Linked DNA regions of Sphaerisporangium rubeum. The protein of the gene in region 2 interacts with the protein of the main gene of each other region in a pairwise test. Links are inferred from orthologs where the notes say so. Each region holds a gene or a part of one and is shown on either strand. Other genes may lie near its edges.

The links.
Region 1: the proteins of rlmB (region 2) and BJ992_RS06410 interact in binary tests that used the Escherichia coli proteins (3 or more experiments, as listed by UniProt). The link is inferred for Sphaerisporangium rubeum from one-to-one orthologs.

The regions. Positions count from the first base shown.
Region 1 is NZ_JACHIU010000001.1:1,478,989-1,490,178, reverse strand. Bases 8,333-11,190 are described here. They hold BJ992_RS06410 (NAD(P)H-hydrate dehydratase), read right to left. Parts: upstream 10,587-11,190; coding sequence 9,078-10,586; downstream 8,333-9,077. Other genes in these bases: coaA (type I pantothenate kinase), read left to right, coding at 11,012-11,190; BJ992_RS06405 (holo-ACP synthase), read right to left, coding at 10,636-11,013; alr (alanine racemase), read right to left, coding at 8,333-9,011. In the rest of the region: BJ992_RS06455 (hypothetical protein), read left to right, coding at 36-1,673; tRNA (adenosine(37)-N6)-threonylcarbamoyltransferase complex transferase subunit TsaD, read right to left, coding at 2,161-3,225; rimI (ribosomal protein S18-alanine N-acetyltransferase), read right to left, coding at 3,634-4,095; tRNA (adenosine(37)-N6)-threonylcarbamoyltransferase complex dimerization subunit type 1 TsaB, read right to left, coding at 4,119-4,778; BJ992_RS06435 (class F sortase), read right to left, coding at 4,935-5,480; BJ992_RS06430 (hypothetical protein), read right to left, coding at 5,497-6,078; tRNA (adenosine(37)-N6)-threonylcarbamoyltransferase complex ATPase subunit type 1 TsaE, read right to left, coding at 6,284-6,754; BJ992_RS06420 (alpha/beta fold hydrolase), read right to left, coding at 6,751-7,884; more of alr, read right to left, coding at 7,896-8,332. UniProt on the Escherichia coli protein: Bifunctional enzyme that catalyzes the epimerization of the S- and R-forms of NAD(P)HX and the dehydration of the S-form of NAD(P)HX at the expense of ADP, which is converted to AMP.
Region 2 is NZ_JACHIU010000001.1:1,347,012-1,358,110, reverse strand. What follows is about bases 5,449-8,215. They hold rlmB (23S rRNA (guanosine(2251)-2'-O)-methyltransferase RlmB), read right to left. Parts: upstream 7,427-8,215; coding sequence 6,470-7,426; downstream 5,449-6,469. Other genes in these bases: cysS (cysteine--tRNA ligase), read right to left, coding at 7,448-8,215; BJ992_RS32580 (WD40 repeat domain-containing protein), read left to right, coding at 5,449-6,233. Outside these bases: BJ992_RS05815 (FtsX-like permease family protein), read left to right, coding at 1-1,312; BJ992_RS05810 (effector-associated constant component EACC1), read left to right, coding at 1,501-1,908; more of BJ992_RS32580, read left to right, coding at 4,059-5,448; more of cysS, read right to left, coding at 8,216-8,845; BJ992_RS05780 (DUF2637 domain-containing protein), read left to right, coding at 9,146-10,519; BJ992_RS05775 (GlsB/YeaQ/YmgE family stress response membrane protein), read right to left, coding at 10,648-10,917. UniProt on the Escherichia coli protein: Specifically methylates the ribose of guanosine 2251 in 23S rRNA.

The DNA.
Region 1 (11,190 bases), 130 kb from region 2 along the record:
CGCCAGGCGTGCGCCGGCGAGCGAAGGAGCCCTCGGTGGACCACTCCAACCACACCCTCCTCCAGGCGGGAAGCCAGACCGCCATCTCCGACCGCATGCGCGAGCTCCTCGCGCGCGCCGCACAGGACCACGTCTACGAGCAGCGCACCCAAGGCGCCGTGCTCGACGAGATCCGCCAGCGGCTGGAAGGCATGGAGTGGGTCCTGCGAGAGGTGCGGGAACGCGAGCTCGGTGGCCTCAGCGGCGCGCTGGAGGACATGGGGGGACGTCTCGGCGAGCTCGCCACCCGTCCCCCCGTGTGGGCCGAGGGCCTCGCGCAGCACGTCGAGATCGTCCGCGACCGGGTGGACGGCGTCGGCAGCCGCCTCGCCGGCCTCGGCGACCGCGTCGAGTCCGTAGGCGACCGCGTCAAACCCGTCTCCGAGCTCCCCGCGCTGTGGACCGACCTGAGCACCGTGCGCGAAGGCGTCGCGGAGGCCCTGAAGCGCATCCAGGCGGTCCTGGACGGCACCCACGGCATGGCGGACCGCATGGCCGAGTTCACCCGCCGCCTGGCCCAGTTCCAGTCCGGCATCGAAGCCGCGGGAGGCCGCTTCACCCGCGTCGACAAGGCCCTGCTCGACCTCACCCAGCGCACCGAACGCGTCGAAGGCTGCGTCCTCGACCTCAGCGAAGGCATGGAGGACACCCTCGCCGCCACCATGGACCGTCTCACGGCCACCATGGAAAAACTCGCCACCGGCCTGGAGGGGGTCACCACCCGCCTCACCGGCACCGAATCCCAGCTCACCACCCGCCTGACCGCCATAGACACCACCCTCACCACCATCACCACCCGCTTAGAAGCCCTCGACTCCCGCCTGACCACCCACACCGACACCACCCACACCCACCTGAAATCCCTCACCTCCTGCCTGGAAGCCACCCGCTCCGCCGCCGAACAAGCCCAAGCGACAGCCGAAACCACCCAGGCCACCGTCCACCACCTCACCACCACAACAGAGGCCGACCGCACCACTCTGGAAGCCCTCACCACGACCACACAATCCGCCCTCGCCACCCTCACCACGACCGTGGAGTCCACCCACTCCAACCTCGCAACCTTGGCCGCGACCACAGAGTCCACCCGCTCCGACCTCGCGGCCCTGACGACCACGGTGGAGTCCACCGCCTCGGACCTCCAGACCCTCACCACATCGGCGGATACCACCCGCTCCACCCTCCAGGACCTCGGCGCAAGATCCGATGCCGTAACGGCAAGACTCGCCGACCAGGAAACCCGCCTCACCTCCTTCGGCGACAACTTCGAAGGCGTCAACGAACGCCTGGACCTCCTGGACGACCACCTGGAAGCCGTCAACCAACGCGTAGGCCAACTCCCCGCACTCCTCGAAGTAGGCGAGGTACACAAACGCGTCGGCGAGCTGATCGACGCACAAACCGCCACCCAAGCCGAACACCTCACCACCATCGCCGACCGCATAGCCGAAACCATCCCCACCCTGAAACCCCTGATCCAAGCCCGCCCCGACCACCCCCAACTGACCAAAACAATCCAAGACCTCCTCCACCCCACCCACACCGACCTGACCCGCCACCTAAGCGGCCTCGAAGAAACCATGCTCGCCCTCGCAGAAGCCCTCCTACGTCCCCCCCGCCCCCCCAAGGACTGACCCGACCTCACCCACCAAACCGCCGTACCAGGCGCCGATCCCACCGCGCCGGCGCCACAGCAAAAACCCCAGCCCGATGCGACGAAGAAGACACGTCCCGGACCAACACGACCCGGACCAACACGACCCGGGACGACACGACCCAGGGACGACGCCCCAAGGACTGACCCGACACATCGGCCAACCGCCGTACCAGGCGCCGAATTCACCGCACCACACCCCACCGCGCCGGCGCCACCGCAGGACCCCAGCCGACACGCCAGAAAAAACACAGCCGACCGTCACCACCGGAGTCTCACCACCAGACCCTCACGAACCGGGACGACATGAGCCGGGCTGCCACCAGGCCCTCACGACCTGGACGACACGGCCGGATAAGCCCGGCCTGGGATGGCATGGTCACGCCAACACGGCTCGGCGGCCGATACGACAGGGATGGCATGAATCCAGCCGACATGGTCTGGAACGACGGGGCGGGTGTGGTCGGCTACAGGCGGGTCGTGGTGACCGGGAGGGAGGAGTCGGCGGGGATGGTCAAAGATGACGGGGGGGCGCCGGTGGTCACCAGTTCGGAGCCTAGGGCGGCGACCATGGCGCCGTTGTCGGTGCACAGGCCGGGGCGGGGGACGCGGAGGCGGACGCCGGCTGTGTCGCAGCGTTCCTGGGCCAGGGCTCTCAGGCGGGAGTTGGCGGCCACTCCGCCGCCTATCAGGAGGTCTTTCACCCCGTGGTGGCGGCACGCTTGGAGGGCTTTGCGGGTCAGGACGTCCACTACGGCTTCTTGGAAGGACGCGGCTACGTCGGGGACGGAGACGGTGTGGCCTTCGCGCTCCCTGGCTTCAACCCAGCGGGCCACGGCGGTCTTGAGGCCGGAGAAGGAGAAGTCCAGGGTTCCGTCGTCGTACTTGCCTCTGGGGAAGGCTATTGCGGTGCCTGAGCCGCTTCTTGCGGCGCGGTCGATGTGGGGGCCCCCGGGGAAGGGGAGGCCCAGCACTCGGGCCACTTTGTCGAAGGCTTCGCCGGCGGCGTCGTCGACGGTCGAGCCGAGGGAGGTCAGGTCTCCGGCCACGTCGGGGACCAGGAGCAGTGAGGAGTGGCCGCCGGAGACCAGCATCGCGATGCAGGGCTTCGGCAACGGGCCGTGTTCCAGTTGGTCGACGGCCACATGCGCGGCCAGGTGGTTGACGCCGTACAGGGGGACGCCTAGACCCAGTGCGTACGCCTTGGCGGCGGCCACGCCTACGAGCAGCGCTCCGGCGAGGCCCGGGCCGGCGGTGACCGCTACCGCGTCGATGTCGGAGAAACGCACACCGGCCTTCTCCAGCGCGCGTTCCACTGTCGGGGCCATGGCCTCCAGGTGGGCCCGGGACGCGACCTCCGGCACGACTCCGCCGAATCTGGCGTGTTCCTCGACGCTGGACGCCACCGTGTCCGCGAGCAGTGTGTGGCCGCGCACCAGGCCGATCCCCGTCTCGTCGCACGAGGTCTCGATGCCGAGCACCAGCGGTTGATCAGTCACAGCTTCCCCACCTCGTCCAAGCCCTCGACACATGACCGCCCCGGCGCGGGACCAGGGAATCGTCCAATGCACCCGGCCGCTCCCGCATGATCCTTCCAGTCCAGGCCGGCCTCATATGACCGTCCCGGCGCGGGACAAGCGGCTCGTCCACCACATCCGGCCGCTCCCGCATGATCCTTCCAGTCCAGGCCGGCCTCATATGACCGTCCCGGCGCGGGACAAGCGGCTCGTCCACCACATCCGGCCGCTCCCGCATGATCCTTCCAGTCCAGGCCGGCCTCATATGACCGTCCCGGCGCGGGACAAGCGGCTCGTCCACCACATCCGGCCGCTCCCGCATGATCCTTCCAGCCCGAGCCGGCCTCATATGACCGTCCCGGCGCGGGACAAGCGGCTCGTCCACCGCACCCAGCCTGCCCCGCATGATCCCTTCCCGTCCGGTCATCGGGCCGGGCCGGGCTCGCCGGCCGCGTCACCGGGCAGCGTGAGCACCATCATGATCGCGTCGGTGCCGTCGTCGTAGTAGCGACTGCGCAGGCCGATGCGCTCGAAGCCGAAGCGCTCGTACATGGCCTGCGCGGCCGGGTTGTCGGCGCGGACCTCGAGGAAGACGGCGGTGACCGCGCGCCGCTCGGCCTCGGTGAGCAGTTCGCGCAGCATCGCGCTTCCGATGCCGGCGCGCTGGCGGCCGGAGGTGACGGCGATGGTCTGCACGTCGGCCTGGTCGCCGGCCGCCGCCAGGCCCGCGTAGCCGACGATCTCGCCGTCCTCGACGGCGACGATGTAGTGGCGGGTGCGCGGCTGGTCGTGCAGCTCGCCGCGCAGCATGCCTTCGCTCCAGGCGTCGAAGGGGAACGTGGCCCGCTCGATCGCGAGCACGGCGGCGAGGTCGTTCTCCTCCATCTGCCGCAACGAGACCACGAGATTCACGCCGTCACCTTCTTGGGTGGGCCGGGCACGCGTGCGTCGGGCCGGCGAAGGTAGATCGGCCGTGCCTGTGTGAGCACGTCGCCGGGGTCCTCCGCGGCGAGCCTCTCGGCGGCCAGGGCCGCGAGGGCTCCGCCGGAGGGGTACTCGGGGACCGGCAGGAGGCGGCTCTCGCCGAGCACGGCGGCGTACATGTGGCCCCCGGCTCCGGCGACCGGCAGCTCTCCCGGCACGGCGTCCGGGTGGTCGACGGCGGGGCCGTCGACCCTTGTACGGCGGTCGGCGTACCGGGCCCAGAAGACTTCTTTCCTGCGCGCGTCGGTCAGTACGAGGAACGGCTCGTCCAGGCCGCTTCCGTAGGCCACCGCGTCGAGGCTGCACACCCCGTAGGCCGGCACACCCAAGGTGCCGGCCAGCGCCTGAGCCGTCATCAGCCCCACCCGCAGGCCCGTGTAGGGACCGGGGCCCGTGCCCGCCACGACCGCCGTGACGTCCTGAAGCGACACCCGCGCCTCGGACAGGACCGCGCGGATCGCCGGCGCGAGCAACTCCCCGTGCCGCCGCGCGTCGACCACCGTCGACTCCGCGAGCACCCGCTCCCCGTCGTGCACCGCCACGGTCACAGCCGGAGTAGCCGTATCAAAACCCAAGACCAGCACGAACACGAAGCCTATCCGCTCCGGCCGACAGGACCGACCTGTGCGGTCCAAGGCGGAAGGAGGGCCACGGCCAGCCGAGGGAGGGGTCGGACGACGCGGGAAAGGTGCCGGGACCGAACCCGGGGAAGTGCGGACGACTCGAAGGGAATGCCGGGGTCAGGCCAGGGAGGCGTAGACGATGATGTTGTCCAGGTATTCGTGGGTGGAGCGGTCGAAGGCGCCGCCGCAGGTCACGAGGCGTAGGCCGTCCTCGATGTAGACGCGTTCGGTGGGGAAGTGGTCCTTGGGGATCTGTTCGACGGAGTCGACCTTGTAGTTGGCGGTCTTTCCGTCGCTGCGGACGACCTTGATGCTCGCGCCTTTCCTGACCTGACGCAGGCGGTAGAAGACGGCGGGGGCCGTCTTGGTGTCCACGTGGCCGATGATGACGGACGGGCCGGGGTCGCCGGGGACCTCGCTCTGGTCGAACCAGCCTGCCGTGGCGGGTTTCTCGTACGGCGGCAGCTCGACCTCGCCGTCGCGCGCCATGCCCAGTTTCATCAGGGGGGCCTTGAGGTTCAGGGAAGGGATCTCCAGGCGTCGCGGGGTGGCGGTGGTCTTCTTGGGCTCTTCCGGGGTGCCGGAACGGCCGGTGAGGGCGAACAGGACGGTTCCTGTGACGAAACCGGCTACGACGATCTTGAGCCACTTGGAGTCGGCCATGTTCTGCGGAAAGGCGCTATCGGGACCTGCGGCGGGCGAGGGCTATGCCACCGGCCAGGGCTCCGGCGAGTACGGCGGCGGTCAGGCCCACGGGGATGCCGGAGGGCTGGTCCTCGGCGGCGCCTGCCGCGGTGCCGCCGCCGCCGGCCCTCGGGGCCCGGGTGGGGACGGCGCGGGTGCGGGTGGGCTTGGGGCTGGGACGCGCGGTCACGGTCAGGGTGGCGGCGCCGGTGTCGTTGGTGCCTTCGCATTTGACCTCGACGCGGAAGGTGCCGGGTGCGGCGTCCTCGTCGACCAGGGCGAAGCCGCGGACCTCGGGGGACGGCGCGGTGGTCTCCTCGGGGGTGGCGCCGGCCGCCGGGGTGACGGGAGGCGGCTGGGTGAGGGTGACGACACCGGTGAAGGCGTCGGATCTGGCGGTGGCACGGTAGTCGGTGCCGCCTTGCGGGAGCGGACAGAAGGCGCGGACCCGGATGGATCGGGTGGCGCCGCCCTGCACCCGGTCGGGGATGAGCTGCACGCGGATGTCCTGACGGCTCATCGTGGGGGCCGGGGTCGCCGTGGGATCACCGGCCTGGGCCGAGGCCGTGCATCCCATGGCCGTGACTAAGCATGCTCCTGCAACCGTGATCCGCCCGACCCTGTGCACCGGCGCACTCCACTTCGCGTCCGACCTGAACCCGCTTATGACCACGCCTAGGCGTTACGCCACCTGAATACCCAGAATTATCCGGCCAACCCTTGGAACGATCTTCCTAATCGGGGAAGGGCCGCGTCAAGGCACGCCAGACTACCGGTCTAGATCAGCTCACGGCCGCCGGTTCGAACCACTCGGGGACGCGGGCCCACCTCGGGCCGACGCCGCGCACGCGGATCACGCGCTCGTCCCCGGTGTCGCCGCGCTGCACCGACACTTCGAGCCGGTCGTCGGCGAGGCCTTCGACCAGGCCCTCTCCCCACTCCACGACGGTCACGGAGTCCGCCAAGGAGGCGTCGAGGTCGAGGTCGTCGACCTCCAAGGCGCCGCCGAGGCGGTACGCGTCGGCGTGCACGAGCGCGGGGCCGCCGGCGAGCGACGGGTGGACCCGCGCGATCACGAATGTCGGCGACGTGATGGGACCGCGGACCTTGAGCCCTTCGGCGATGCCCTGCACGAGGGTCGTCTTGCCGGCGCCGAGCGGCCCCGACAGCACCACGAGGTCGCCGGGCCGCAGCTCCCGTGCCAGTTCCTCGCCGAGCACCCGCGTCGCCTCGGCCGTGTCCGCGCGCCTCACAGCACATCTCCTGCCTTCGAGTCGTCCTGAGCCTGCGTGCCGGCGGTGTCCGGACCCGGCGCTTCCAGTACGGCGGCCGGCTCGGCGTCGGCCGCCGCGACGGCCGCCAGGAGCTCGGTGACGGCCTCGCCGACCTCGGCGGGCTTCTCCAGCAGTACCAGGTGGGACGCGCCGGGGATCACGGTCAGCCGCGCGCTCGGCAGGCCGGTGGCGATGGCCCGGCTGTGCTCGACCGGGGTCAGCCAGTCCTTCTCGCCGACGACGACCGAGGTGGGGACCTTGTTGAGCACGTCGAGCGCCGAGAGCTTGTCGTGGGACATCAGAGCCGGGTAGAAGTCGGCGATGACGTCGGTCGGTGTGGAGCGGATCATCGACTCGGCGAAGTCGACCACGGTCGGGCTGATGGTGGACGGGTCGCCGAACCCGAGGTAGCGCAGCGCGAGGAACGACAGGTCGGTGCCGGCCTGCCTGCCGCGGTCGATCAGCGCGGCGCGGCGGCCGAGCACCGACATCGCCGGCGGCGTGGCCCAGTGGACGGCTTTGGAGATCAGCGCGGGCAACCCGAGGGTGATCTCGGCGAGCCGCCCCGCGGACGTGGCGATCAGCGCCACGCCGCGGATCTTCTCCCCGAACAGCTCGGGGTGGCTGTCGGCGAGCGCCATGACCGTCATGCCCCCCATGGAGTGCCCCACGAGCACGCACGGCCCCGGCACCAGGGTCTTCAGGATCTCGGCCAGGTCGAACCCCAGCCGGTCGATCGTGCAGTCCTCCGCGGGGGTGCGGGTGGACCTGCCGTGGCAGCGCTGGTCCCAGAACACCATGCGGTAGGTGTCGCGCAGGTCGCGGCGCTGGTAGTGCCAGGAGTCGAGGTTCAGCGTGTACCCGTGGCAGAACACGATGGTCAGCGGCGCGTCCTCGGGCCCATCCACCTCGGCGTGCAACTCAACGCCGTCGGACGTCTTGACGGTCACCTGACGGCCCCGCAGCTCGCCGAAGGGCTCGCTGGACTCCAGATCGGGCCGCAGCCGGATGCGTCCCACGGCGTACCGCTTCGCCAGGGCACCCGCCGCCAGCCCCGCCGACGCGGTACCGACGATCGCCCCCGCGATGCCGACCTTCCGCCGCGACATTCGACCTCCTCTTACCGGTGAACGCGCGGGACGCGCGCACCAATCCTCGTCACGATCTCATGGGTGATCGTGCCCAGGGAATCGGCCCACTCCTGAACGGTCGGCTCACCGGATGCGCCGGGCCCGAACAAGATCACCTCGTCCCCCTCACGCACGTCGTCGTCCGCCATGTCGATCATGAACTGGTCCATGCAGACCCGGCCCGCGATGGTACGCCTGCGGCCCGCGGCGAGGACCTGCCCACGGTTGGTCGCCGCACGCATCACGCCGTCGGCGTATCCGAGCGGCACCAGGGCCAAGGTGGTCTCCCGCTCGGTCGTGTACAGGTGGCCGTACGACACGCCGGTGCCGGGTGTGACGCGTTTCACCATGGCGACCCGCGCCACGAGCGTCATCGCGGGCCGCAGCCCGAAGTCGCCGAGCTCGGGGATCGGACTGAGGCCGTACACGGCGATGCCGGGCCGCACCATGTCGTACCTGGCGGCGGGGAGCGACACGGTGGCCGCGGAGTTGGCGATGTGGCGCAGGACGTGGGACCCGCCGGCGCCGGCCTTCTCGGCGACGGCGATCGCCTCGTCGAACACCGCGAGCTGGCGCGCGATGGACGGGTGCCCCGGGATGTCGGCGCAGGCGAAGTGGGACCAAAGGCCCGCGATCTCTACGGCACCGGTGGCCTGGAGCGCGAGCGCGCGGTCGACCAGCGCGGGCCAGCCGGCCACGGTGGCGCCGCCGCGCGAGATGCCGGTGTCGGCCTTGAGGTGCACCTTGGCGGCGTGGCCCGCACGGCCGGCCGCGGCGGCGATGCCGTCGAGCACCCAGATGTCGCCGGCCGACAGCTCGACGCCGGCGGCGACCGCCTCGTCGAGCGGCTCGCCGGGGGTGATGATCCACGACAGGATCGGCGCGGTCACTCCGGCGGCGCGCAGATCGAGCGCCTCACGGATGAAGGCCGTGCCGAGGCGGGACGCGCCGGCGCCGAGCGCCGCGCGCGCGCACGGTACCAGGCCGTGGCCGTAGGCGTCGGCCTTGACCGCGACCATCATCTCCGCGCCTGGCGCGTGCTCGCGCAGCCGCGCGACATTGTGCTCGATCGCCGAGAGGTCCACCCGCGCCTCGGCGGGTGTCATGAGAGATCCGCTGATGGGGAGACTCACCCTTTCAGTGTCGCAGCCACCCGGCCTGACTGGACCGGTTCACGCGTCCGCCACCAGGGAGCGGATCACACCGGGGAGCTCGCGCGCGATGTCGAGCGCCGCGATCGGCGCCTCGCCCCCCTGTGGCCCGGCCGCCGCCGCGCGGCCGGCGAGTCCATGGAGGTGCGCGGCGCAGGACGCGGCGTCGCGCGGGCTCAGCCCACCGGCGAGGAAGGCCCCGGCGATGCCGGCGAGCACGTCGCCGGTGCCTCCGGTGGCGAGCCAGGGGGTGCCCGTGACGTTCACGAGGACCGGCCTGCCTTCCTCCGCCACCAGGGTAGTCGACCCTTTGAGCAGCACCGTGACGCCGAGCTCGGCGGCGGCGCGGCGCGCGAAGTACAGCCGCCGCGCCTCGATCTCATCGGCGTCCACCCCGAGGAGGCGGCCGAGCTCCCCGGTGTGCGGGGTGATCACCGTCGGTGCCGAGCGGCGCAGCAGCGAACGGTCGCGTGCCGCCAGCGTGAGTCCGTCGGCGTCGACCAGCGCCGGCACGTCGAGGGCCAGCGCGGACGCGGCCACGGCGTGCGCGTCGTCGCCGGTCCCCAAGCCGGGCCCCACGACCCAGGCCTGGACCCGTCCCACGTCCTGGACTCCACGCTCAGGCGTGACGACCGTGGTGACCGCCTCCGGCCACCTGGCCCGCACCTGCCGTACCGGCTCCTCGGCGCTCGCGAAACGCACCAGCCCGGCCCCGGCGCGTACGGCACCCGCCACGGTCAGCACGGCGGCGCCGGTGAAGCGGTCGCTGCCGGCCAGCACCCCGATCACGCCTCTGCGGTACTTGTTGGACTCGGCGCCGGGCCGGGGCAGCAGCGCCGCCACGTCGGGCCCGGTGAGCGCCGTGACGCCGGGGGCCGGCAGGTGCGGCCGCAGGCCGATGTCCACGACCCGCAGCGACCCGGTGCGACCGGCCCCCGGGTCGACCAGCAGGCCCGCCTTGGCGGCGCCGAACGTCACGGTGAGATGGGCCTGTACGGCGTCCCCCTCGACCTCGCCGGTGCTCGCGTCCACGCCGCTCGGCACGTCCACCGCGATCACCACGCCTGGCGCCGTCGCCGTCAGCCTGGCGAGGGCCGCGTACGGCTCACGCAGCGCTCCCGCGCCGCCGATGCCGGTCAGCCCGTCCACCAGCACGTCGGCCCGCTCGATCAGGCCGCGCAGCGCGGGGTCGGACTCCGGCCCCCCGGCGGCCTCCCGCAGGTCGACCGGCCGGCCGCCTGCGCGGGTCAGCGCGGCGAGCCCGCCGTCGTGGGTGCGGCTCCCCGCGAGCACCGCGTCCACCCGCGCGCCGCGTCGTGCGAGCGCGGCCCCCGCGTACAGCGCGTCGCCGCCGTTGTCCCCGCCGCCGATGAGCAGCACGATCCGCGCGCCGTACACCTGTGGCACGGCCTCGGCGCAGGCCACCGCGAGCCCGGTGGCGGCGCGGCTCATGAGGGTGCCCTCGGGCAGCAGGGCCATCAGCGACCGCTCGGCGGCCCTGATCTCGTCGGATGTGTACGCGCTCAGCACCTCACCGAATCTAGCCGGTCCGCGATCATCCGCACGAAACCGGGCCGCGTCAGCCCTCGGCGACGACGTACGCGACGGCCAGCCCGCCGTCGTGGCTGAGCGACACGTGCCACCGGGTCACCCCGAGCGCGGCGGCCACCTCGGCGGCCCGGCCCGTCACCGACAGCCGGGGACGGCCGTGCTCCCCCGTGACGATCTCGGCCTCCCGGTGGTCGAGCCCGGGGGGTGCGCCGAGGGCCTTGGCGACGGCCTCCTTGGCGGCGAACCGCGCGGCCAGCGAGTGCGGCGGCAGGTCGCGCTCGGCCTCGGTGAACAGCCGGTCCCGCAGCCGCGGCGTGCGGGACAGCGCCGCGGAAAGGCGCGCGACGTCCACGACGTCCACCCCGATGCCGACGATCACACTGATCAGCATAGAGTTCGCAACCATGGAGGCACCGCATCCGTACGCCGAGCTCAGCCGTGCGCAGTGGCGTGAGCTGCGCCTCAACACGCCTCTGACGCTGACCGCCGGCGAGCTCGAGGAGCTGCGCGGCGTCGACGACCCGATCGACCTGGCCGAGGTCACCGACATCTACCTGCCGCTGACCCGGCTGCTGAACCTCCA
Region 2 (11,099 bases):
CGGCGTCCTGTTCGCACTCGGCACCGTGGCCCTGGCCGTCCTCACCAGCCTGATGAGCCCGGCCCTGACCTCCGCCACCAGCGGACCCGCCGTACTCACCGGCAGCATCGCCGTGGCGCTCCTCGCCCCCGCCGTGCTCCGAGCCGTCCTCCCCCTGCTGCGAGGGGTCGCACGCCTGCGCGCCGGCTCCCTGGCCGGCCTCGCCGTCCACAACACCCGCGCACGCGCCGCCGAGACCGCCACCGTCGTCACCTCCATCGCACTCGTCGTCGGCATCGGCGCCGGCAACCTGGTCGCACAGTCGATCCAACTCCAGGCACAACGAGACGCATCGATCGCGAGCATCCGCGCGGACCTCGTCGTCCAGGTCCCCGGTGGCGCCGACGAGAAACTCATCCACCAGGTAAGCACCGTCGAAGGCGTCGAAGCCGCGAGCGCGTTCGTGACCAGCGGCGGCTGGATCGAACACCCCTACGACCCCTCCCACCGCGACCGGCCCTGGCCCGTCCGCGGCGTGACCGCCGACGCAGCGACCAAGGTCCTCACCACCCCGGTCGTCACCGGCTCCCTGTCCGGCCTCACCGGCGACACCATCGCGCTGCCCCAGGCGACCGCCGAAACCCTGGCCCTCGCAGTCGGCGACACCCTCACCTTCCGCTTCGGCGACGGCGCCTCCGCACCCCTGCGCCTGGTCGCGACCTACGCCGACCGCTCCGGCTACGAAACCCTGCTCCTCCCCCACCGCCTTCTGGCCGCGCACACCTCATCTCGCCACGTCCCCCAGTTGCTCATCACCGTCCACCCCGAAAACCCTGGAGAAACCCGGCAAGCACTCCTCTCGGCACTGGCCGGCACCCCCGGCACGACCGTCGGCGACCGCACCGCCATCGAAACCGTCCTCAACCAAGGCGCCGGCGTACAGGGAACCGTCAACTCCCTGATGGTCGCCATCACCATCGCCTACGCGGCGATAGCCGTCGTCAACACCCTCGGCATCTCGATCCTCACCCGCCGCCGCGAACTGGCCCTGCTCCGCCTCTCCGGAGCAACCCGCCGCCAGGTCCGAACCACCCTCACCACCGAAATCCTGTTGCTGACCACCACAGGCATCACCGCAGGCCTGATCGTGGCCGCCGCCGCGATCATCCCCACGACGACCGCGACCTCCGGCACCCTCCTCCACCCCACCCCGATCCTGACCGTCCTCAGCCTCCTCGCCGTGGTGACGTCCCTGATCATCCCTGTCACCCTCGCCGCCACCCACCAGGCCATGAGGAAAACACCGGCGGAAACCCTCGCCATCTCGACCTGAACACAACCGGGCCCGCCGGCCAGGGGACTGAAAATATGAATCCCTCCAATCTCACACAAAGCCGAATTATCAATCAAAGAATGCGAAATCCCTCATCCGGCACCGCAATAAAGATCAGATCGGCCTCCTGTGCGTAATGATTCGTGGTACATGCCGCCAATAGGGAGAATCTTTGTAGTGTGGACGTCATGGATGTGCAGATCGCCGTCTCAGGCGAGGAGAGCGTCGACGCTCTGCGCCGCTGGCTGAACAAAGACCCTGACTTACTCAAGCAGATACGGAACCAGGGGACCCCACCCGGCCCGGGCCGCCTTGGGACGCTTGAGGTGCTCGTCGCCGCCGTCGGCCAGGGGGGAGCCGCCACCGCACTGGCGAGCGCACTGGTGGCGTGGCTGCGGCGGCGAGTGGGAGACGTGGAGATCACGGTCCGCCGGCCGGACGGCGGGGAGATCACGCTCACCGCCAGGAACGTCCGAAGGCTCGACTCGGCACAACTCACAGAGCTGACGCGCCGGCTCGAAGACACCATGGGTGGGGACAAAGGAACTCACCGGACGCAGGACCGGGAGTTGCCAGAGCCCTCGGAGCGCGGGTGACGACCGTCCCCGGAGCGGACCGGGCCGGCCGAGCGCTGGAACACGCGGGAAGCCGCGCGCTCGTGGTCGGCACCGGCCGCCATGTCCCGCAATCCACCCTTCCGGACGTGGAAGCTGCCGCCGCGACGGCGCTGGACCTGGGACAGGCTCTGGTGGAGTACTGCGGCCTCGCCCCCGGCCACCTGGAAATACTCTTGGATCCGGCGGGCCCGGCCGAACTGAGAAGCACACTGGCCAGAGCGGCCTCGCAGGCGCGCGGCACGTTTCTGTTCTCCTTCGTGGGACACGGGCTCCTCGACGCGGACGGTGAGCTCTACCTCGCCACATCCGCCACCGACGGGGCGAGCGCGGGGCTCATGTACAAGGCGCTGCCGTACTCCGCGGTGCGTGAGGCGCTCATCGCCAGCCCAGCGGAAACGATCATCGTCGTCCTGGACTGCTGCTTCGCCGGACGGGCGAACGGCGCGGCGGTGCGCGGCATCAGCGACGCCTTCGGCCGCATGCGGGTGCGGCGCAGCCACCTGCTCGCGTCCGCCGCCCGAGACGAACAAGCCCTGGCTCCCCTGGGTGCGCGGCACACCGCGTACACCGGATGCCTGCTCACCGTCCTGCGCGAGGGCGACGAACTCGGTCCACGCATGCTGAGCCTGGACGACATCAGCCGCTATCTCGACCGGGAACTACCCAGGCGCGGATTTCCGCAGCACTTTCCTCAGCATTTCGGACGCGCGGGGGAAATCACCCTCACCCAGAATCGGGCCTACACACCTCCCGGTATCGGACCCAAAAAACCTCCGGCCGAGAGCCCCTGTCCCTACCGGGGATTGAAACCGTTCGCGTTCACCTCCGACGACGCGCGCTTCTTCTTCGGCAGAGAGGAGCTGGTCGAGGAACTCGTGCGGGCCGTCGGCACCCGGCGAACGGGTCCGCTGTTCGTGATCGGCCCGTCAGGTTCGGGAAAGTCCTCAGTTCTGCAGGCGGGCCTGTTGCAGGCACTGTCCCGCGCCGAGGACGGCTGGCTGCCTCTCATCCTCACCCCCGGCGACAGCCCCATGACCGCGCTGGTCCAGGCGATGTCCACTGAGGAGGCCGACGACGCGGCCGGTGAGATCGCCGACGCTCCGCATGCCGTGAACCGCCTCATCGAAAGAACGTTGAAGAACCGGGACCGCCCCACGGACCGCCTGATCCTCGTCGTCGACCAGTTCGAGGAGGTTTTCACCCGTTGCCAGGACCCGGCCGAGCGAAACGCCTTCATCTCCGCGCTGTGCGCAGCCGACCCTTCCCATGCACTGGTCGTACCGGCCGTCCGAGCCGACTTCTACGGCCACTGCCTGGCGTATCCCGGCCTGCTCACCGCACTCGGCGGGGGACACGTGCCGGTCGGACCCATGACCGGGCCTTAGGTACGCCGCGCGATCGAGGGTCCCGCCGAGGAGGCCGGGCTGTCACTGGAACCGGGACTCGTGGACCTCCTTCTCCACGACCTACGGCCCGGCGAGGAGGGGATGCTGAGCGCGCTTCCCCTGCTCTCCCACGCACTGCTGGTCACCTGGCAGAACAGAGAGGGCAAGACCCTCACCATGTCCGGCTACCGCGCCACGGGAGGGATCTGGCAGTCGGTCACCACGAGCGCGGAGGAAGTGTACGACAGCCTGGACGGCGAGGGACGCGAGGCCATCAGGAGGATCCTCCTCGCCGGCGTCCAGATCGGCGAGGGGACGGAGGACACCCGGCGCGAGATCGACCTGCCGGGGCTTCTCGCGAGGGCCGGCGCCGTCCCTGGCCCTGTCGTCGCGGCGAGGGACGCACTGGTCGAGGCCCGTCTGATCAGCGTGACGGAGAAGGGTGCGGAGATATCCCACGAGGCGCTCCTGCGCGCCTGGCCACGCCTGCGTGAGTGGATAGCCGAGGACCGCGACGAACTGCGCCTGCGTCAACGGCTGGCGACTGCGGCCACGACCTGGCACGAGCAGGGCCGTGACCCCCACCTGCTGTTGCGTGGCGTGTCCCTGAAGTCCGCGGAGTCGTGGGCCGTAGGGCACAACCGGCAACTCGGCCCTCTCGAGCAGGACTTCCTCCGCCAAAGCCGACGTAACCGGAGAAGGGGGAGGATCAGGTTTGCCTCCGCGCTGAGCGTCCTGATCCTGATGGCGGCCGGAGGTGGTGTCCTGATCCAGGAGAGCAGGGCTGCCGCGGAACAACGGCTTCGCGCGGCGGTGTCCGGCCAAGTCGTCCCTATGGTGGCCATCCAGTACGCGGCCGGTAACCCCCTTGGCTCGCACAAACTGGCGGTGGAGGCCTACCGCCTGGCTCCGGACAGCGTCCAGGCGATCAGCACTCTGCTCAGCACCCAGAACCAGCATTTCGACGACACGCTCGACCCGAGGAACGGCGCGCCTATCTGGAAGGCGGTCTTCAGCCCGGACGGGAAGACGATCGCCACAGGAAGCAGTAACGGAGAGGTGAAGTTGTGGGACGCCACGACCCATCGGCAGATCACCACGATCCCCAACCTCGCAGGACCCGGCAGGTCCATGAACATCACGACCGTCGCGTTCAGTCCGGACGGCACGAACTTGGCCGCGACGATGATGGGAATGATCCGCTTGTGGGAGGTTACAGATCGTGACCATCCGAGAGTTCTCCCCGCGCTGAATACAGGCGACGTAGAACAAGTCAGCTTTGGCGCCTTCAGCCGCGACGGCAGGCTGATGGCCGGCATTAGCGGCGGGGGGAAGCTGCGCGTCTGGGATGTCGTCCACCGCCGTCTGATCGCCGCGCCGTTCCACGTCGGCGAGGGAAGCCACGCGGCCTTCACTCCGGACGCGCGGACTCTGGTCATCGCGTCCCCCTACGGCGCCGTGCGACTCTGGGACGTACGGCACCGCCGGTTCACCCGTTCACTGACCCGCCATACCGCGAAACTCAACACCGCGCTCGCGATCAGCCGCGACGGCCGCACCCTGGCCTTGCCGGCCGAGAACGGCGGAGTACAGCTCTGGGACCTCCCCCGGCGCAGGCGGCTGAACACCATCACGGGTGACGACCTCGGCAGGGCTGTCGCCGCCCTCGCGTTCAGCCCGGACGGCAATCTCCTCGCCGCCGGTGGCTACGACTCTCACGTGCGGATTTGGGACCACGCAGCGGGTGACCGGCTCCTGGCCGATCTGACCGGCCACATCGCCCAGGTGAGCAGTGTCGAGTTCAGCCCTGACGGCGCGACGCTGGCCAGCGCCGGCACCGACCATGTCGTCCAGTTGTGGAACATGCGCGGCAACTTCCTCAACGGCCGATTCAGTCCTGGTGTCACCGTGGCCTTCTCACCGGCCCGGAGCCTGCTGGCGGTGGCCGAGTACTCCGACGTCGTCCTCTACTCGATGCCCGCGCGCCGCCGCGTCGCGACGTTTCCTGGTCCGGGCCTCATCCCCATGGCCGTCGCGTTCAGCCGGGACGGGACGCTGCTGGCCGTCGCGTCCGGTGCGGAGCCCGACCGTTACGGCACCGTGCGCCTGTGGGACGTCTCCCATCAGAAGTTGCTCAAGACCATCGCGACCCACCACCACGGTGCGATGAACGCGATCGCCTTCAGTCCTGACGGCCGCACGCTGGCCACATCCGCCATTTACGACCCCACAGTCCGCCTGTGGAACCCGGCGGACGGCTCACTTCGCGCGACACTCAAAGGCAATGGCGGCGACCTCGCCTTAACTCGTGCGACAGCCCTGACACAAGGCGTCCAGTCACTGGCCTACAGTCCCGACGGCCGGACCCTGGCCGCCGGAAGCTTCGACGGCATCGTCCGTCTCTGGGACACGCGCCGCAACGCACTGGCCGACGACCGGCTCTCACAACGCAGCGGTGTGCCGGCCCTCGCCTTCAGCCCCGACGGCCGCACGCTCGCCACGGGTGGAAGCGGCGACACCCTCATCCGCCTCTATGATCTCGCCACCAGGAAGGTATCCACCACCTTGTCGGCGCACACCGCTCAGATCAACGACCTGGTGTACTCACCGGACGGTGCGACCCTCATCAGCGCGAGCGACGACAAGACCGTGCGCGTCTGGAACATGCGAGACAAGACCCTGCTGGCCGGTCTGACCGCCGATCACAAGATCGTCGCGGTGGCCTACGACGCACAGAACCGGACCGTGGTCGCCACCGGGATCGGCCCGCCACTGGTATGGAACATCGACCCCCGACGCGTCGCCGAGCAGATATGCGGACGGCTCACCGGCCCCGATCTCACTCCTGAGGGCTGGAAGAACCTCATCCCCCAACTCCCCTACGAACGGTCCTGCGACGGCCTGACCAACCGAGGGTGACCGGCAAGCCGGCGGCTACGACGATCAAGGACGGCGCCGCGTGGCTCGTGTTAGCAGAAGTGTTGGCAAAAGGCCCCTTGTGATGGTCGCAAGGGGCCTTTGATGTGGGAGCCGACGAGGGGAATCGAACCCCTGACCTACGGTTTACAAGACCGTTGCTCTGCCGATTGAGCTACGTCGGCGGGTGGTGGGATCGAGTTTAGTGGGCTTCGGTGGTGGTCGTCATGGAGGTGGGGCTAGGAGTGGCGGAGGCGGGTGATTTCGTAGAGGGAGATGGCGGCGGCCACTGAGGCGTTGAGGGACTCGGCGGCTGCTTGGATGGGGATGCGGGCTATGGTGTCGCAGGTTTCGCGGACCAGGCGGGAAAGGCCTTTGCCTTCGGAGCCTATGACGAGGACCAGGGGCTCTTTGGCCAGGTCTATGTCGGCAATGTCGGTGTCGGCGGTGCCGTCGAGGCCGACGACGAAGAGGCCTCTTGAGCGGTAGTCGCGGAGGGTGCTGGTGAGGTTGGGGGCCTTGGCCACGGGGAGGTGGGCCAGGGTGCCTGCGCTGGTCTTCCAGGCGCCTGCGGTCACGCCGGCGGAGCGGCGGGCCGGGACCAGGATGCCGTGTGCGGCGAAGGCGGTGGCGGAGCGGGCTATGGCGCCGAGGTTGCGGGGATCGGTGACGCCGTCCAGAGCGAGGATCAGGGGGATCTCGGCGGCTTCCTCGGCGCGGACGACCAGGTCGTCGGGGTGCGCGTACTCGTACGGAGGGAGCTGGAGGGCTATGCCTTGGTGGACGCTGCCGTCGGTGAGTCTGTCCAGCTTGTCGCGGCTGACTTCCAGGAGGGCTATGCCGCGGTCGGCCGCCATCTTGATGGCGTCGCGGATGCGGTCGTCGTTGTCGACGCGCTGAGCGACGTAGAGGACGTTGGCGGGGATCTCGGCGCGCAGGGCCTCGACCACGGGGTTGCGGCCGCCGATGACCTCAGGAGCGTTCTCGTCCTTGCGGGGACGGCGCGCGGGCTGGTCGGCGGGACGCGCGGCCGTACGTGGAGAGCCTTGCTGGCGATCCTTGTACCAGTGGCGCATGTGGGCCGGCGGTGTCGCGCCTTTGCCCGCGAGCGAACCGCGGCCCTTGCCGCCGGTGCCTCGCGTGGCACCTTTTCTTCTGCCGCCGGAACCGCCGGAGCCTTTACCCGCACCTGCCATGTCGTAAGCCTACCGGTGCGATCAGTGCGCCAGTTCCCACCGAGGACCGGAGGAGGTGTCCTCGACGATGACGCCGGCGGCGGCGAGGTCGTCGCGGATGGCGTCGGCGGCGGCGTAGTCCTTGCGTGCGCGCGCGGCCTGGCGCTGGTCGAGAGCGACGCGGACGAGCGCGGCGACGGTCTCACGGACGCGGTGGTCGCCGCCGGACTCGCGCCAGCGGGCCGAGCGGGGGTCCAGGCCGAGGACGTCGAGCATGTTCTGGATCTCGGCGAGGAGACGGGCCACCTGCTCCTTGTTACCCGCCGCCAGCGCGACGTTGCCCTCGCGCACGACCTCGTGGATGACGGCCAGCGCCTGGGGGACGCCGAGGTCGTCGTTCATGGCGTCCACGAACGCCTGCGGCAGCGGGGCAGCGGCGTCGACGTCGTGGATGACCTCGGCGGCGCGGGTGACGAAGCCCTCGATGCGCTGGTAGCCGGTGGCGGCTTCGGTGAGGGACTCGTCGGAGTAGTCGATGACCGAACGGTAGTGCGCCGAGACGAGGTAGTAGCGCAGCTCGACCGGACGGACCTTGGTGAGGATGGCGGGGATGAGCAAGGAGTTGCCGAGGGACTTGCTCATCTTCTCGGCGCCGATCTTGAGCATGCCGTTGTGCAGCCAGTACCGCGCGAAACCGTCGCCTGCCGCCTGGGACTGCGCGATCTCGTTCTCGTGGTGCGGGAAGATCAGGTCGACGCCGCCGCCGTGGATGTCGAAGGTCTCGCCGAGGTACTTGGTGGCCATGGCGGAGCACTCGAGGTGCCAGCCGGGACGGCCGGGGCCCCACGGGGTGGGCCAGGTCGGCTCGCCGGGCTTGGCACCCTTCCACAGCGCGAAGTCGCGGGGGTCGTGCTTGGCCGAGTCGCTGTCGGTGTCGCCGGCGGCACGCATGTTCTCGGGACGCTGGTTGGACAGCTTGCCGTACCGCTCGGCGTACGACATGACGTCGAAGTAGACGTCGCCACCGGCGGCGTAGGCGTGGCCCTTGTCGATGAGCCGCTGCATGAGCTCGATCATCTCGGGGATGTGGCCCATGGCGCGGGGCTCGACGGTGGGGGGCAGGCAGCCGAGCTGGTCGTAGGCCCAGGTGAACGCGCGCTGGTTGCGCTCGGCGACGACGAACCACGGCACGCCTTCTTGGGCCGCGACGCGTATGATCTTGTCGTCGAGGTCGGTGACGTTGCGGCAGAATGTCACGTCATAGCCGGAATGGGCCAGCCAGCGGCGCAGGACGTCGAAGTTGACGCCGGAGCGGATGTGACCGACATGGGGCGGAGCCTGCACAGTGGCCCCGCACAGGTAGATCGAGACCCGGCCCGGCTGGATCGGGACGAACTCGCGGACCGCACGGGTGCTGGTGTCGTATAGGCGCAGGCTCACGAACGCAAGGCTAATGCCTTCCAGGCTCTGACAGGACAGGTTGCCCGACCTCACACGTCTGTAAAACCAAAGTGATTCCTGCGCTCTTTTCTCCCTGGCCGCGTGAGTGTGTGTCTTCTCCGGCGAAGGGCGACTTGCCCCGGAGAATATATGCCTCTTTGCGACATTTACCGGGTTGCTTGACCGGTCCGAAACAGTGGTCGTGGCGCGTCCGCAAGCGGCCGTCACGGCCCCTCGCGGCGGCCCTACCGGCGCGGCCGACGGCCGGGGCTGCGGCGATTCTGTAGGCTTCGAAGGGCCATGGACGTCACCCCTCCGCTGACGGCGGGCCAGCCGGCCCGTCGTTCCGCCACCCCCGCCGCACCCGTTCTCGCCACGCCGCCGAGCCGGATCGCGCTCGCGCTGCGCCGTACCGGGACCGCCGTCGCCGTGCTGGCCGTCGCCGCACTCGCCGCCGCCGCCTGCACGCTCTCGTTCGAGCCCCTGCGCTCACTCGCCGTCACCGGCGGGGCCCGGACCGATCTGGCGTACCTCTACCCGGCGGGCTTCGCCGCCTTGCTCGTGGTCGCCCTGATCAGTGTCTTCCTGCTGCGGACCCGGGGCTGGGCCGCGCGGCTGCAGGCCGGGGTCGTGCTCGCCGTGCTGATCGTGGCCGCCGCGACGGCCAACACGGTCGTGGCCACCGGGGCCGTCGTCGATTCCCGTGCGGCCGCCGTGACCGTGGCCATCGCGCCCTGGGTCATGGTGGTGCTCGGCCTGTGGCTGCTGCTGCTCTCCGTACGGGCCCCGCGAGCGGCCGGCGGCGAGTCCGACGCGGATCTCGTGCCGTTCGGTGTGGAGCGGACCACCGCCGAGCCCCTCTCGACCAGGGACCGTGAGCCGTCGCCTGTTCCCGACGAGGCGGTCGCGATCAGAGCCCCTGAGCTGGCGCCTCCTCTTGAGGAGTCCGTCACCCCTGAGGAGCGTGAGGCTGTGGCGCGGCAACTTCCCGAGGCCGAGCCGGTGGTCGGGCCGACTCCCGCGCCTGAGACACCGCCGGTCGACCGGACACCCGCGCCGCAGAACCCTGAGCCGGCCCGCCGGACACCTGTCGTGACAGATCCCGAGCGGACACCTGTGCTTGATGACCCCGCACCACCGGCCGGCCGCACACCTGTCGCGCACAGCCCCGAGCCGCCGGCCGGCCGGACACCCGTGCCGGAGAGTCCCGAGCCGCTCAAGGACCAGCCGCTGGTGCCTGAGCCACGGCGCCGCGAGCCCGACGCTCCGCTCCGGTGGGGTGACCTCGTCCGTCCTGCCAGCGGTGACGTACTGGTACATCCGCTTCCGTCGTCTGAGGACGTCGGCACTCAGCCGTATCCGGCGTTCACCGGTGCGGACGAGTACGATCCCGGCCGCTACGTGGAGCGGGACGACGAGCGCGACCCCGAGCCGACCCCGGCCGAGGTGGACCGCGACACACAGCCGTACCCCAACCTCCGTGAGGAGTCCCCGCGGTTGCCTGCCACCGGACAGGAGCCTGACCCGGCGCACGGCGCGTGGGTGGCCGAACCCGAGGAGATCGCCGTCCAGGACGAAGCCGGTCCTGCTCAGCGTCGGCCCCACCCCGCGGAGGAGGCGGCCGCCCCGCCGTCCGGACGTATGCGCAGCACGCCGCTGCCTCCGGAGGAGTGACGGTCCTCGGGGACCGGGTGGATCCACGGATCTGTCACGCCACAACGCGAAGGCCCGCCCGGCGGGTGCCGGACGGGCCTTGCTCAGTGGGCGATGGCAGCTGTGGCCACCTGTGTCGAGTTGCCTTGTCAGACCCTGGTGCGACCGCGGAGGCCGGCGACAAGGCCGACACCCACGACGGCGAGGACGACCTGGAGAACCAGTTCGATCCAGTCGATGCCGTCTGTAGTGGCCACGCCGAGCACCTGGGCGATCGCCGTGCCGATCAGGGCAGCGACGATGCCGACGACGATGGTCAGCAGCCATCCGATGGGCTGGCGGCCAGGAAGAACCAGGCGGCCGAGCGCACCGATGATCGCGCCGATCACAATCGCGCCGAGGATGGTTTCGATGGTCATATTGAGCCTCCCCTGTGAGGGTCGCACCTTCACGCTGAACAGATGGCTACCCCGTCTTGGAGGACTATTCCTGGAAATTTTAAATCCGCAGGTCAGGAAGGTAAAGAAATCGAACGGCGGCCCCACGCACCCGCGCCGGTCCGCGGGACACGCCGTCCGAAGGGGATTCACGAGTCGGGGTG